Regions from separate parts of the Pseudomonas sp. GG8 genome, predicted to be linked through region 2. Evidence: predicted binding sites of a transcription regulator. Region 2 holds the regulator's gene; each other region holds the start of a gene.

What was found. Region 2 encodes sigma-54, which starts transcription at its own class of promoters, with help from an activator protein. Its sites were predicted from a motif close to ANTGGCATNNANNTTGCTNT; they were not measured.
Region 1: a site for sigma-54 is predicted at 967-986, ahead of nirB (nitrite reductase large subunit NirB). Genes of this name have one in related genera too.
Region 3: a site for sigma-54 is predicted at 1,995-2,014, ahead of flgB (flagellar basal body rod protein FlgB). Genes of this name have one in related genera too.

What each region holds. Positions count from the first base shown of each region.
Region 1 is NZ_JBRIIP010000001.1:3,208,189-3,212,013, forward strand. It holds gene ACVBEG_RS15535 (YoaK family protein) at 1-696, shown strand, start outside; gene nirB (nitrite reductase large subunit NirB) at 1,222-3,780, shown strand; gene nirD (nitrite reductase small subunit NirD) at 3,780-3,825, shown strand, end outside.
Region 2 is NZ_JBRIIP010000001.1:312,630-316,454, reverse strand. It holds gene lptA (lipopolysaccharide transport periplasmic protein LptA) at 1-526, shown strand, start outside; gene lptB (LPS export ABC transporter ATP-binding protein) at 526-1,251, shown strand; gene ACVBEG_RS01580 (RNA polymerase factor sigma-54) at 1,439-2,935, shown strand; gene hpf (ribosome hibernation-promoting factor, HPF/YfiA family) at 3,016-3,324, shown strand; gene ptsN (PTS IIA-like nitrogen regulatory protein PtsN) at 3,337-3,798, shown strand; gene rapZ (RNase adapter RapZ) at 3,801-3,825, shown strand, end outside.
Region 3 is NZ_JBRIIP010000001.1:1,439,247-1,443,071, reverse strand. It holds gene flgE (flagellar hook protein FlgE) at 1-353, opposite strand, end outside; gene ACVBEG_RS07090 (flagellar hook assembly protein FlgD) at 382-1,080, opposite strand; gene flgC (flagellar basal body rod protein FlgC) at 1,096-1,539, opposite strand; gene flgB (flagellar basal body rod protein FlgB) at 1,543-1,950, opposite strand; gene cheR (protein-glutamate O-methyltransferase CheR) at 2,217-3,044, opposite strand; gene ACVBEG_RS07070 (chemotaxis protein CheV) at 3,099-3,825, opposite strand, start outside.

The DNA.
Region 1 (3,825 bases), 2.9 Mb from region 2:
TCCCCCCTTAAAATCCTTACCAATCCCGCGCGGCTGCACACACAGAAATGGCGTGGGCGCGTTGGCCTGTGTCTGGTTGCCGGTCTCTCGGTATTGGCAGGCATGACGGATGCGATCGGTTTTATGGCAACCGGTGACTTCGTATCGTTCATGAGCGGCAACACCACCCGCCTGGCCGTGGCCATAAGCGAAGGCGACTTCGGGCTTATGCTGCGACTGCTTATCGTCGTTGCCACGTTTATCGGCGGCAATACACTGGGCATTGTCGTAAGCCGAATGACGGGGCGACGCGCCCTTCCCTTGCTGCTGTGCATCGCTGCGTTGTTATCCGCTGCGGCAGCCTTGCCATTGACCGCTCAACTGCCAGCACTGTTGGCCGCTATTATCGCCATGGGCATGCTCAACGCCGCCGTCGAAGAGGTCAATGGCTTCCCGATTGGCCTGACTTACGTGACAGGCGCACTCTCACGATTCGGCAGAGGATTAGGCCGGTGGATGCTGGGAGAGCGAAGAAATGGATGGCGAGTTCAGTTGATACCCTGGACCGGCATGTTTGCAGGTGCGGTGATCGGCGCCCTGCTTGAGCAGCAACTGGGTATGAAAGCTCTATTGTTCAGCGGCTTGCTTTCTGCCGTTTTGGGGTTTGCCGCACTGAAAATCCCACGCCGCTGGCAACTGGCTTATATGCCTAAATAAGGGTAATCAGCACTCCCCCCGCTTTTCCAGACTGCGCAGCAGCTTGCAGGGGGCATGGTCATACCATGACGACTCTATTGCCCACGACCTACATTGCCCCAAATAAGGGAACCGGGAAACTTATCCGCACCCTTCTGGTTCAATGTACTCATTAGCATATGACCCGATCATGTTTCCCGGTGCGTAGAGAGCACCTGAAAAAGACCCGCTGTGTAGCGCTTCAACCCTCCTCCGCTTAGCGATCTCTGGATAGAAAGACGTCCATCCGACACTGGCATGAAACCTGCTTTAGTCCTGACAAACCTGTAGAAATCTCCTATAGGACGTCCAGGCGTGGTCACCGACGACCACCTTCCAGTACTGGCGCAGGACGGGTGAACCAGGCAGCGCGGCTTCGGTTAATCACCCCACCACACATCCATGAATACCAGGCAAAGACGCCTGGAGCCGTCACACGGCTCCAGGCGTTTTTTTTGCTTTTTTTTCTGGCCATGCCACGGCAGCGGCTTCGACTGAGGAAAGGTTATGAACGCAACCGCCACCCCGATCAAGAGCGAAACACTGGTCGTCATCGGCAACGGCATGGTCGGCCATCATTGCGTCGAGCAGTTGATCGAGCATGGCGCGCTCGCCCACTATCACGTGCATGTGTTCGGTGAGGAGCGGCAGCGTGCCTACGACCGCGTCCACCTCTCAGAGTACTTCGGCGGTCGTGATGCAGAGTCCCTCGCACTTGGTGAGGCCGATCTGTATGCCCGCCACGGTGTGCAGCTGCACCTCGGCGTGCAAGTGCTCGACATCGACCGCGAGCGCAAGGAAGTAGTCACCAGCGCCGGACGCCAGGCTTATGACCGATTGGTGCTGGCCACCGGCTCCTATCCCTTTGTGCCGCCGATCCCCGGTGCCGAAGGCCGCTCCCGGTTGGTCTACCGTACTCTGGACGACCTAGACGCCATCCGCGAGGCGGCTACCAATGCCCGACGTGGCGTGGTGGTAGGTGGCGGCCTGCTCGGCCTTGAAACCGCCAATGCACTGAAGTCCCTGGGGCTGGAAGCCCATGTCGTTGAATTCGCCCCACAACTGATGCCGGTGCAACTGGACGCCTCAGGTGGCGAAGCACTGCGGGCACGGATCGAGGCCCTGGGCGTCGGTGTGCACCTTTCGCGAGCGACCCAGGAGATCGTTATCGGTGAAGAGTATGCCTACCGCATGAACTTCAACGGTGGCGAATTCCTTGAAACCGACCTGATCGTATTCTCTGCCGGGATCCGCCCGCAGGACGCTATCGGCCGTAGCGCCGGGCTGGACGTGGCACCGCGTGGCGGCCTGGTCGTGGACAATCATTGCCGCACCAGCGACCCCTACATCTTCGCCATCGGCGAGTGTGCGTCCTGGAACGGCAGCATCTTTGGTCTGGTCGCGCCGGGCTACAGCATGGCGCGTAACGTTGCCGCGCAACTCGCGGGTCAGCATTACGACCCCTTTACCGGCGCAGACATGTCGACCAAGCTCAAGCTGCTGGGCGTTGATGTCGGTTCTATCGGCGACGCTCACGCGGCGACTCCCGGCGCCAAGAGCTACCGCTTTATCGACGAGGCCAGCGCCAGCTATCGCCGCCTGGTGGTCTCTGCCGATGGCAAGCATGTGCTGGGCGCGGTACTGATCGGCGATAACAGCTATTACGACACCTTGCTGCAATACGCGCAGAACAGCATAGCGCTGCCCAAGGACCCGTCCAGCCTGATCCTGCCGCTGTCAGACGGCGCACCGACACTCGGTGCCGATGCGCTGCCGGACACCGCCACTATTTGCTCCTGCCATAACGTTACCAAGGGCGCGGTGTGCTGTGCGGTCGACGCAGGTTGCACCGACCTCGGCGAACTCAAGGGCAAGACCAAGGCAGGCACTGGCTGCGGCGGTTGCAGCGCACTGCTCAAGCAGGTCTTCGAGCACGAGCTCAGTGCCCGTGGCGTCGCCGTCGACAAAAGCCTCTGCGAGCACTTCGCCCATACCCGTCAGGAACTGTACGCCCTGGTACGGGTGGAAGGCATCATTAGCTTCGACGAAATGCTCGCCAAACATGGACGCGGCCACACCGGCTGCGATATCTGCAAACCCGCTGTGGGCTCGATTCTCGCCTCATGCTGGAACCAGCCGATCATGGACCCATTGTTGGTGCACCTGCAGGACACCAACGACACATTCATGGCCAACATGCAGAAGAACGGCACCTATTCGATCATCCCGCGCATCGCCGCCGGCGAAATCACCCCGGACAAGTTGATCGCCCTGGGCGCTGTCGCGAAGAAATACGACCTCTACACCAAGATCACTGGCGGCCAGCGCATCGATCTGTTCGGCGCCCAATTGCATCAGTTGCCGGACATCTGGGGCGAACTTATCGAGGCCGGTTTCGAGACCGGACACGGCTACGGCAAGTCATTGCGTACGGTCAAATCCTGCGTCGGCAGCACATGGTGTCGTTATGGCGTTCAGGACAGCGTAAGCATGGCGCTGCTCCTGGAGAACCGCTACAAGGGCCTGCGCGCACCGCATAAATTCAAGCTTGCGGTTTCCGGCTGCACCCGCGAATGCGCCGAGGCGCAGAGCAAGGACGTTGGGGTGATCGCTACCGAGAAAGGCTGGAATCTCTATGTCTGTGGCAACGGAGGCATGCGCCCGCGTCACGCCGAATTACTAGCCACGGACCTGGATGACCAAACCCTATTGCGCTACGTCGACCGGTTCCTGATGTTCTACATCCGTACTGCCGACAAACTGCAACGCACCTCTGTCTGGCGCGAAAGCCTGGACGGCGGCCTGGACTACCTCAAAGACGTCATCATCAACGACAGTCTGGGGCTTGGGGCTGAGCTGGAATCGCAAATGCAACTGGTCATTGACCGGTACGAATGCGAATGGGCAAACGCTATCAATGACCCGGAAAAGCTCAAGCGCTTCCGGACCTTCGTCAACGATGAGCGCGGTGACCCGGATATCCATTTCGTCAAAGAACGAGGCCAGCGCCGCCCGGTGCATGCTAACGAACTCCACCTGATTCCCGTTACCCAGGAGGTGCTCTGATGAGCCAGTCAAACGTCGTCCGTATCGAACCCCGCCACGCTATTG
Region 2 (3,825 bases):
CCTCCCTTTTTTGCTCGGTTTGGGCGCAGCACTGGGAAGCGTGAGCGCCTGGGCTCTGCCGACGGACCGCGATCAGCCTATTCATATTCAGTCTGACGATGCGCAACTCGATGACAAGCAGGGCATTGCCACCTACAAAGGCAATGTCATCATCACCCAAGGCTCCATGAAGATCACGGGCAACACCGTGACCATCACCCGGACGCCAACAGGTGAAGTCGACGTATTTACCGCCGTTGGCAATCTTGCTTACTACGAACAGAAACCTGCCGTCGACAAGCCTATCGTTCAAGCGTACGGCGTGACCATCCAGTACTTCGCCGCCCTTGACCGGATCATCCTGATCGACAAGGCCAAGGTCATCAACGACGGCAATACGTCCGAAGGCGAGAAAATCGTCTATGACACGACGAAACAAATCGTCAATGCCGGCCGCGCCAACGGAGCCAAGGTGACGGCACCACGTCCGCGGATCGACATGGTCATCCAGCCGAAAAACAAACCCGCACCGCAGAAGGCTCCGTAATGGCGACGCTTAAAGCCCAGCATCTGGCTAAAAGCTATAAGGGTCGCCAGGTTGTGCGCGATGTCAGTCTCTCGATCGAGAGCGGGCAAATCGTGGGGCTGCTTGGCCCTAACGGTGCTGGCAAAACCACCTGTTTCTACATGATCGTAGGTTTGGTCCAGGCCGATCAGGGTCGCGTCTTGATCGACGATCAAGACGTCAGCCATCAACCCATGCACGGTCGCGCACGCGCCGGGATCGGCTATCTGCCGCAGGAAGCCTCGATTTTTCGCAAACTGTCGGTTGCCGATAACATCATGGCGATCCTCGAGACCCGCAAGGAACTCGACCGTACAGCGCGTCGCAAGGAGCTGGAAAGCCTGCTGCAGGAGTTCCACATCAGCCACATACGCGACAACCTGGGCATGAGCCTGTCCGGCGGTGAACGCCGTCGTGTGGAAATCGCTCGCGCCCTGGCGACTTCGCCAAAATTCATCTTGCTCGATGAACCGTTTGCCGGTGTCGACCCCATTTCCGTCGGCGATATCAAGCAAATCATTTATCACTTGAAAGCCAAGGGCATCGGCGTACTGATCACCGATCACAACGTACGTGACACCCTGGATATTTGTGAAACCGCTTACATCGTCAACGACGGGCAACTGATCGCTGAGGGTGATTCAGAAACCATTCTGGCTAACCAACTGGTTAAAGAGGTTTACCTCGGCCATGAGTTCCGCCTGTAAGCTCTGCGGTGTTTCGCTCTTCATCGGCGACGGACGCTAGGGTGCAGTGCTGACAAGAACATTAATTGTCATCACGCTCTAGGCAAACACTTAGGTTTCAGGCATATAATTTGCTTAAGTTGGCGCTTCGGCGCCCTGTAGTGGATGGCGCATGTGCGCCGGCGAAATAAGGTGTTAAGCCCCTGCCATGAAACCATCGCTAGTCCTGAGAATGGGCCAGCAGCTGACGATGACACCGCAGCTGCAACAGGCCATCCGCCTCCTCCAATTGTCGACCCTGGACCTTCAACAGGAAATCCAGGAAGCGTTGGAGTCGAACCCTATGCTGGAACGCCAGGAAGAAGGCGACGACTTCGACAATGCCGATCCGTTGGCCGACAACATAGAGAAACCCAATCCTGACGTACAGGAACCTACCTACCAGGAGCCCGCCCCGACGGTGGACAACCTGGAAGAAGGCGACTGGAACGACCGCATCCCCAACGAGCTGCCCGTTGATACCGCTTGGGATGACGTGTATCAGACCAGTGCCAGCAGCCTGCCCAGCAGCAACAACGACGATGACGAATGGGACTTCACCACTCGCACATCGGCCGGCGAGAGCCTGCAAAGCCATCTGTTGTGGCAATTGAATCTGGCCCCCATGTCCGATACTGATCGGTTGATCGCCGTCACGCTGATCGACTGCATCAACAATCAGGGCTACCTGGACGAGTCGCTTGAGGAAATCCTCGATGCCTTCGACCCGGAAATGGATGTCGAACTGGATGAAATCGAAGCAGTACTGCACCGTATCCAGCAATTCGAACCCGCGGGTATCGGCGCTCGCAACCTGAGCGAATGCCTGTCACTGCAATTGCGTCAGCTCCCCGCGAAGACTCGCTGGCTGGCCGAGGCACAACGCTTGGTCGGAGACTTCATCGACCTGCTTGGCAGCCGCGACTACGCTCAGCTGATGCGGCGCATGAAGCTCAAGGAAGACGAACTGCGCCAGGTCATTGAACTGGTGCAGAGCCTCAACCCGCGCCCAGGCTCGCAGATCGAGTCGAGCGAGGCCGAATACGTTGTGCCCGACGTGATCGTGCGCAAAGACAACGAGCGCTGGCTGGTAGAGCTCAATCAAGAGTCCGTGCCCCGTCTGCGGGTCAACCCCCAATACGCAGGGTTCGTCCGCAGGGCCGACACCAGCGCTGACAACACCTTCATGCGCAATCAGTTGCAAGAGGCACGCTGGTTCATCAAGAGCCTGCAGAGCCGCAACGAAACGCTGATGAAAGTGGCCACGCAGATCGTCGAGCACCAGCGCGGCTTTCTTGAGTATGGCGACGAAGCCATGAAACCCTTGGTTCTGCATGACATCGCCGAAGCGGTAGGCATGCACGAATCGACGATTTCACGTGTGACCACGCAAAAATTCATGCATACCCCGCGCGGTATTTACGAACTGAAATATTTCTTTTCCAGTCACGTAAGCACCTCAGAGGGCGGAGAGTGTTCGTCCACGGCCATTCGCGCGATCATCAAAAAACTGGTAGCTGCGGAAAATCAGAAAAAGCCGTTGAGTGACAGCAAGATCGCTGGTTTACTGGAGGCACAAGGCATTCAGGTAGCTCGGCGCACGGTCGCTAAATACCGCGAATCACTTGGGATAGCACCTTCAAGCGAACGCAAGCGATTGATGTAAGGGTGGCCGTACGCCGTAGCGTTCCAGTGGTAGGCATTCAAGCCTGCCTCTTTATGTACTGGCAACGAAGGAGACGCTGTATGCAAGTCAACATCAGTGGACACCAATTGGAAGTGACCAAGCCCCTGCGCGAATACATCGAGCTCAAATTCAAGAAGCTCGAAGGGCACTTTGACAAGATTACCAATGTGCAGGTAACGATGGCAGTCGAGAAACTGAAACAGAAAATCGAAGCCACACTGCACATCCACGGTGGAGAGGTGGTCGCTAACGCAGAACATGACGACATGTATGCGGCAATCGACCTACTCACTGACAAGCTGGACCGACAATTGCTCAAGCATAAGGAAAAGCAGCAGAACATCCTGAAAGGTGCGACTGCTCGCTAACACCCACAACCCATGATCCGACTTGAAAATATCCTGACTGCCGGCCGTTCACTCGTGAACGTGCCGAGCAGCAGTAAAAAAAATGTTCTTGAGCAAGTTGCCAAACTGATCGGCCGTGAAACGGAGCTTGATTCGGACTTGGTACTCACGAGCCTTATTGCCCGCGAAAAACTCGGCTCGACCGGTTTCGGCAATGGCATCGCCATCCCGCATTGCCGGCTGGCGGGCTGCCCAATGCCCATCAGCGCCCTCCTGCACCTCGACACCCCCGTAGATTTTGACGCCATCGACGGCAGGCCTGTAGACCTGCTTTTTGTCCTTCTAGTCCCGGAAGCCGCCACCGACGAACACCTGGAGCTGCTGCGCCAGATAGCCAGCATGCTCGACCGCGCCGATGTGCGCGACCGCCTACGCAGCGCCCAAAGCGATGAAGCGCTTTATCAAGTGGTGCTGGACGTGCAGAACGGCCATTAATGATGCGCATGATCATCGTCAGCGGCC
Region 3 (3,825 bases), 1.1 Mb from region 2:
TCGACGACATTACCACTCTTGTCCGGGTAGAACGCACCGGCACGGGTATAGAGTTTTTCGCCGTGATTGCTGACCATGAAGAAGCCGTTGCCGTTAATAGCCAAATCAAGGCTGCGGCCGGTGCCGGTGGTCAAAGTACCTTGCGTGAATTGCTGGGACACGGCGGCCGTGGTGACACCGCTACCCGCAGTGGTACCACCGGAAGTACCGCGAATCGAAGCAGCGTACTGGTCCTGGAACTCGGTACGGGACGATTTAAAACCCGTGGTCGCAACGTTGGCAATGTTGTTGCCGGTAACGTCGAGACTTTTGTTTGCCGCATAGAGCCCACTGAGGCCGATATTGAATGACATGCTCAACTCCTTTGCCGTCTAGTCGGCTCTATATTCCGATTGTTTGCACTTTGGACAAACCAACACTGCTGCCGCCTGCCAGGTTGAGCGTCATTTCCGCACCACTGACACCCATCGTCACACTGTTGACGGTGGCTGGCAGATAGGTGCTCAAGGCAGTGGCCGTACCATTGGCAGTACCTGTGGCGACGACGCTGTAAGTACCTGACGCCGCAGTCGTGCCATCGCTGTTCTGACCGTTCCAGGTAAAGCTGGTAGTACCCGCCGCCTGCGCACCAAGATCGATGGTGTCGACCAGGTTCCCACTCGCGTCGGAGATTTTGACCGTGGTCGACGAGTTCGACGCCGGGACGACCACTGAACCGGTCAGGCCCTTCGTGGTATCGACCACTGCCGAACCGCTGCTGACGATCACCGAACGCCCAACCAGAGAGGACGCCTGCAAGGCTTGGGACGACTGATAAGTACTGGCAATCGTATCAACCGTACTGCTCAGGTTCTGCATGCTCTCAAGGCTGCTGAACTGAGCCAACTGAGAAACGAACTGCGTGTTGTCCTGCGGACTGAGAGGGTCTTGGTTCTTCATCTGCGTAACCAGCAGTTGCAGGAATGCATCTTTGCCCAGTGAGGCAGTCCCCGTTTTGTTGGTGGTGCCTGTGTTGCTTGAGCTTGCCGTTTTCTGAAGCTGATCCAGAACCGACTGACCGACGCTGCTAGTAGTTGTCATCGACTGCGCCTCTTATCACTGACCCAGGGTCAGGACCTTCTGCATCATGGTTTTGGCGGTATTCATAATGTCCGCATTGGTCTGAAACGAGCGGCTGGCCGAGATCATGTCGGCCATCTCCGAAACAACATTGACGTTGGGGTAGTAGACATAACCGTTCTTGTCAGCCGACGGATGCGTTGGCTCATAACGTGCCTCGAGGTTGCTCGGATCTTCGATGATCCCGCTGACCTGAACACCCTGACCCGCTTCGTCCTGACTGCCGAACAGCGAACCACTGTCGCCGCTGCCCTGCCCCTGAAGCACGGTCGCAAACACGGGGTGACGGGTGCGGTAGGTTTGATCCATGCTCGACGAGACTGTTTCGGCGTTGGCAATGTTACTGGCCACGGTGTTCAGGCGCGTGGTCTGAGCACTCATGCCACTGCCGGCAATGTTAAAAACACTTGCAAGGGACATGAATTACTCTCCACGAAGGGCTGACACCAGCCCTTTGAATTTGCTGTTGAGCAGGGTGAAACTGGCCTGGAAGCCTACGGCGTTCTGTGCGTAGCTGGCCTGTTCAACCTGCGTATCGACGGTATTCTGGTCAAGCGAAGGTTGGCTAGGTGTGCGATACAGCAGCGCGCCGTCGCCACCGCTCAGACCCTCGGCGTCGATGTGCCGACTGTTGGTCGTTTTAAGGCCAAACGCGCCATTCTTGGTTTTATCGCTTTGCGCTGCGAGCACGGCCGAGAACTCAAGATCTCGCGCCTTATAGTTCGGCGTGTCGGCGTTGGCGATGTTGTTGGCCAAGACCTCTGCACGCTGAGCGCGAAAGCCAAGGGCTTGCTCATGGATGCCTAGCGCTTTATCGAAGCTGATGCTCATGTCGGGAAACCTTTAGCGGCTGACCTGAATTTCGTATCAGTCACAAAGCAATCAGCGTGCCAGCTTCGCCAGCGCCATAAATCAAGGGTTTGCGAGCTATCCTGGGGCGGCAACGACAGAAAAGCGGCAAGGCATTTCCGCTATAAAGGGATAAAGCGGCAAGCACAGCGCCGTTTTCTTGCCATTGCCGCTTCCTCCCAGAAGAGCCGCAACGGTTTAGCTGATGTAAAAAAAGAGACCCTAAGGTCTCTTTTTTAGCGCAGCGATCACTTCGCCTGGTAAATGATCCCAGGACTGCACTGAACCATCTGATAATGCTCAGGCAAACCATTCAGCGCTTCCGATGCCCCGAGAAACAGGTAGCCACCGGGCTTAAGCGTACTGTGGATACGCAACAGAATGTCCTTCTTCACCTCCGCCGAGAAATAGATCAGCACGTTGCGGCAAAAAACGATGTCGAATTTCCCCAGGCTTGCATAACTGTCGAGCAGGTTGAAAGAGCGAAACTCGACCCGGCTCTTGATGGGCGCCTTGATTGCCCAACGCCCCGCTTCTTTGGGATCGAAAAAACGCTGCAGACGCTCTTGGGATAGCCCTCGACCCAACGCCAGACTGTCGTATTCGCCCGTCTTGCAGTTGTTCAACATCAACCCCGAAAGATCGGTAGCGATGATCTGCACGCCCTGTTTTAGCTGACCGAGGTTGCTACGCTCGAACTCGTCGATCGTCATCGATAACGAGTACGGTTCCTGGCCTGAAGAACACGCCGCCGACCAGATACGCAGGCGCTGGTTCGGGCTGGCCTTGATCGCCTCTGGAAGCACTTTGTTCTTCATGACTTCGAACGGATAGGTGTCGCGAAACCAGAGCGTTTCGTTGGTGGTCATTGCATCCACGACCTGCTCGCGCAGACCACTGCGAGGCTGAGCCTGGATTCGCTGAATCAACTCCCCCAGCGACTTGATGCCTTGCTGGTCCATGAGTTTGTTGAGACGGCTTGAGACCAGATACTGTTTATTCTCTCCGAGCAAAATGCCACAGGCTTTTTCCAGGAAGACCCGGAACTGTTCGAAATCCAAATTACCTGTAGACAAAGAAACCGCCTCTTACAATCTTGCGTCCAGCCAAAGGGCGGCGCCCTTTGGCGATTATTTCACCGCGTTGATCCGATCAACTACCCGAGCGGCAAGCTCATCAGGCCGGAACTTGGCAAGAAAATCATCGGCACCGACTTTCTTGACCATCGCCTGGTTGAACACTCCCGACAAGGAAGTATGCAGGATGATGTGTATTTTTTGCATGCGCGGATCGTTGCGGATTGCCGAAGTCAAGGTATACCCATCCATCTCGGGCATTTCGATGTCTGAAATCATCATCAAAAATTCCTCTTCAGGCTTCTTGCCCTCTTCGACCATGCGTAGCAGGTAATCCAGCGCCTGACGACCGTCATTCAAGGCTACCACCTCGACCCCGACTGTCTGCAGACAGCGTGTCACCTGCTTACGCGCAACCGACGAATCGTCGACGGTCAGCACTCGAAGGGTCAGCGCTTTGGCCTGTGTTTCTTCATCGACAACACCGACCGAAATACTTTCCGAAGTCGGCGCTACTTCCGCGAGGATTTTCTCCACATCAATGATTTCGACCAACTGGTTATCGACTCGGGTCACTGCGGTCAGATAATGATCGCGTCCCGTTCCCTTGGGCGGCGGATGGATCTCCTCCCAGTTCATGTTGACGATGCGCTCCACCGAATGCACCAGAAAACCCTGAATTTTGGTGTTGTACTCGGTAATGATAACGAAGGTGTCATTCACACCCCGCTCCAATGCCTTCGCGCCTGTTGCCATCCCCAGATCGATGATCGGAATGGTC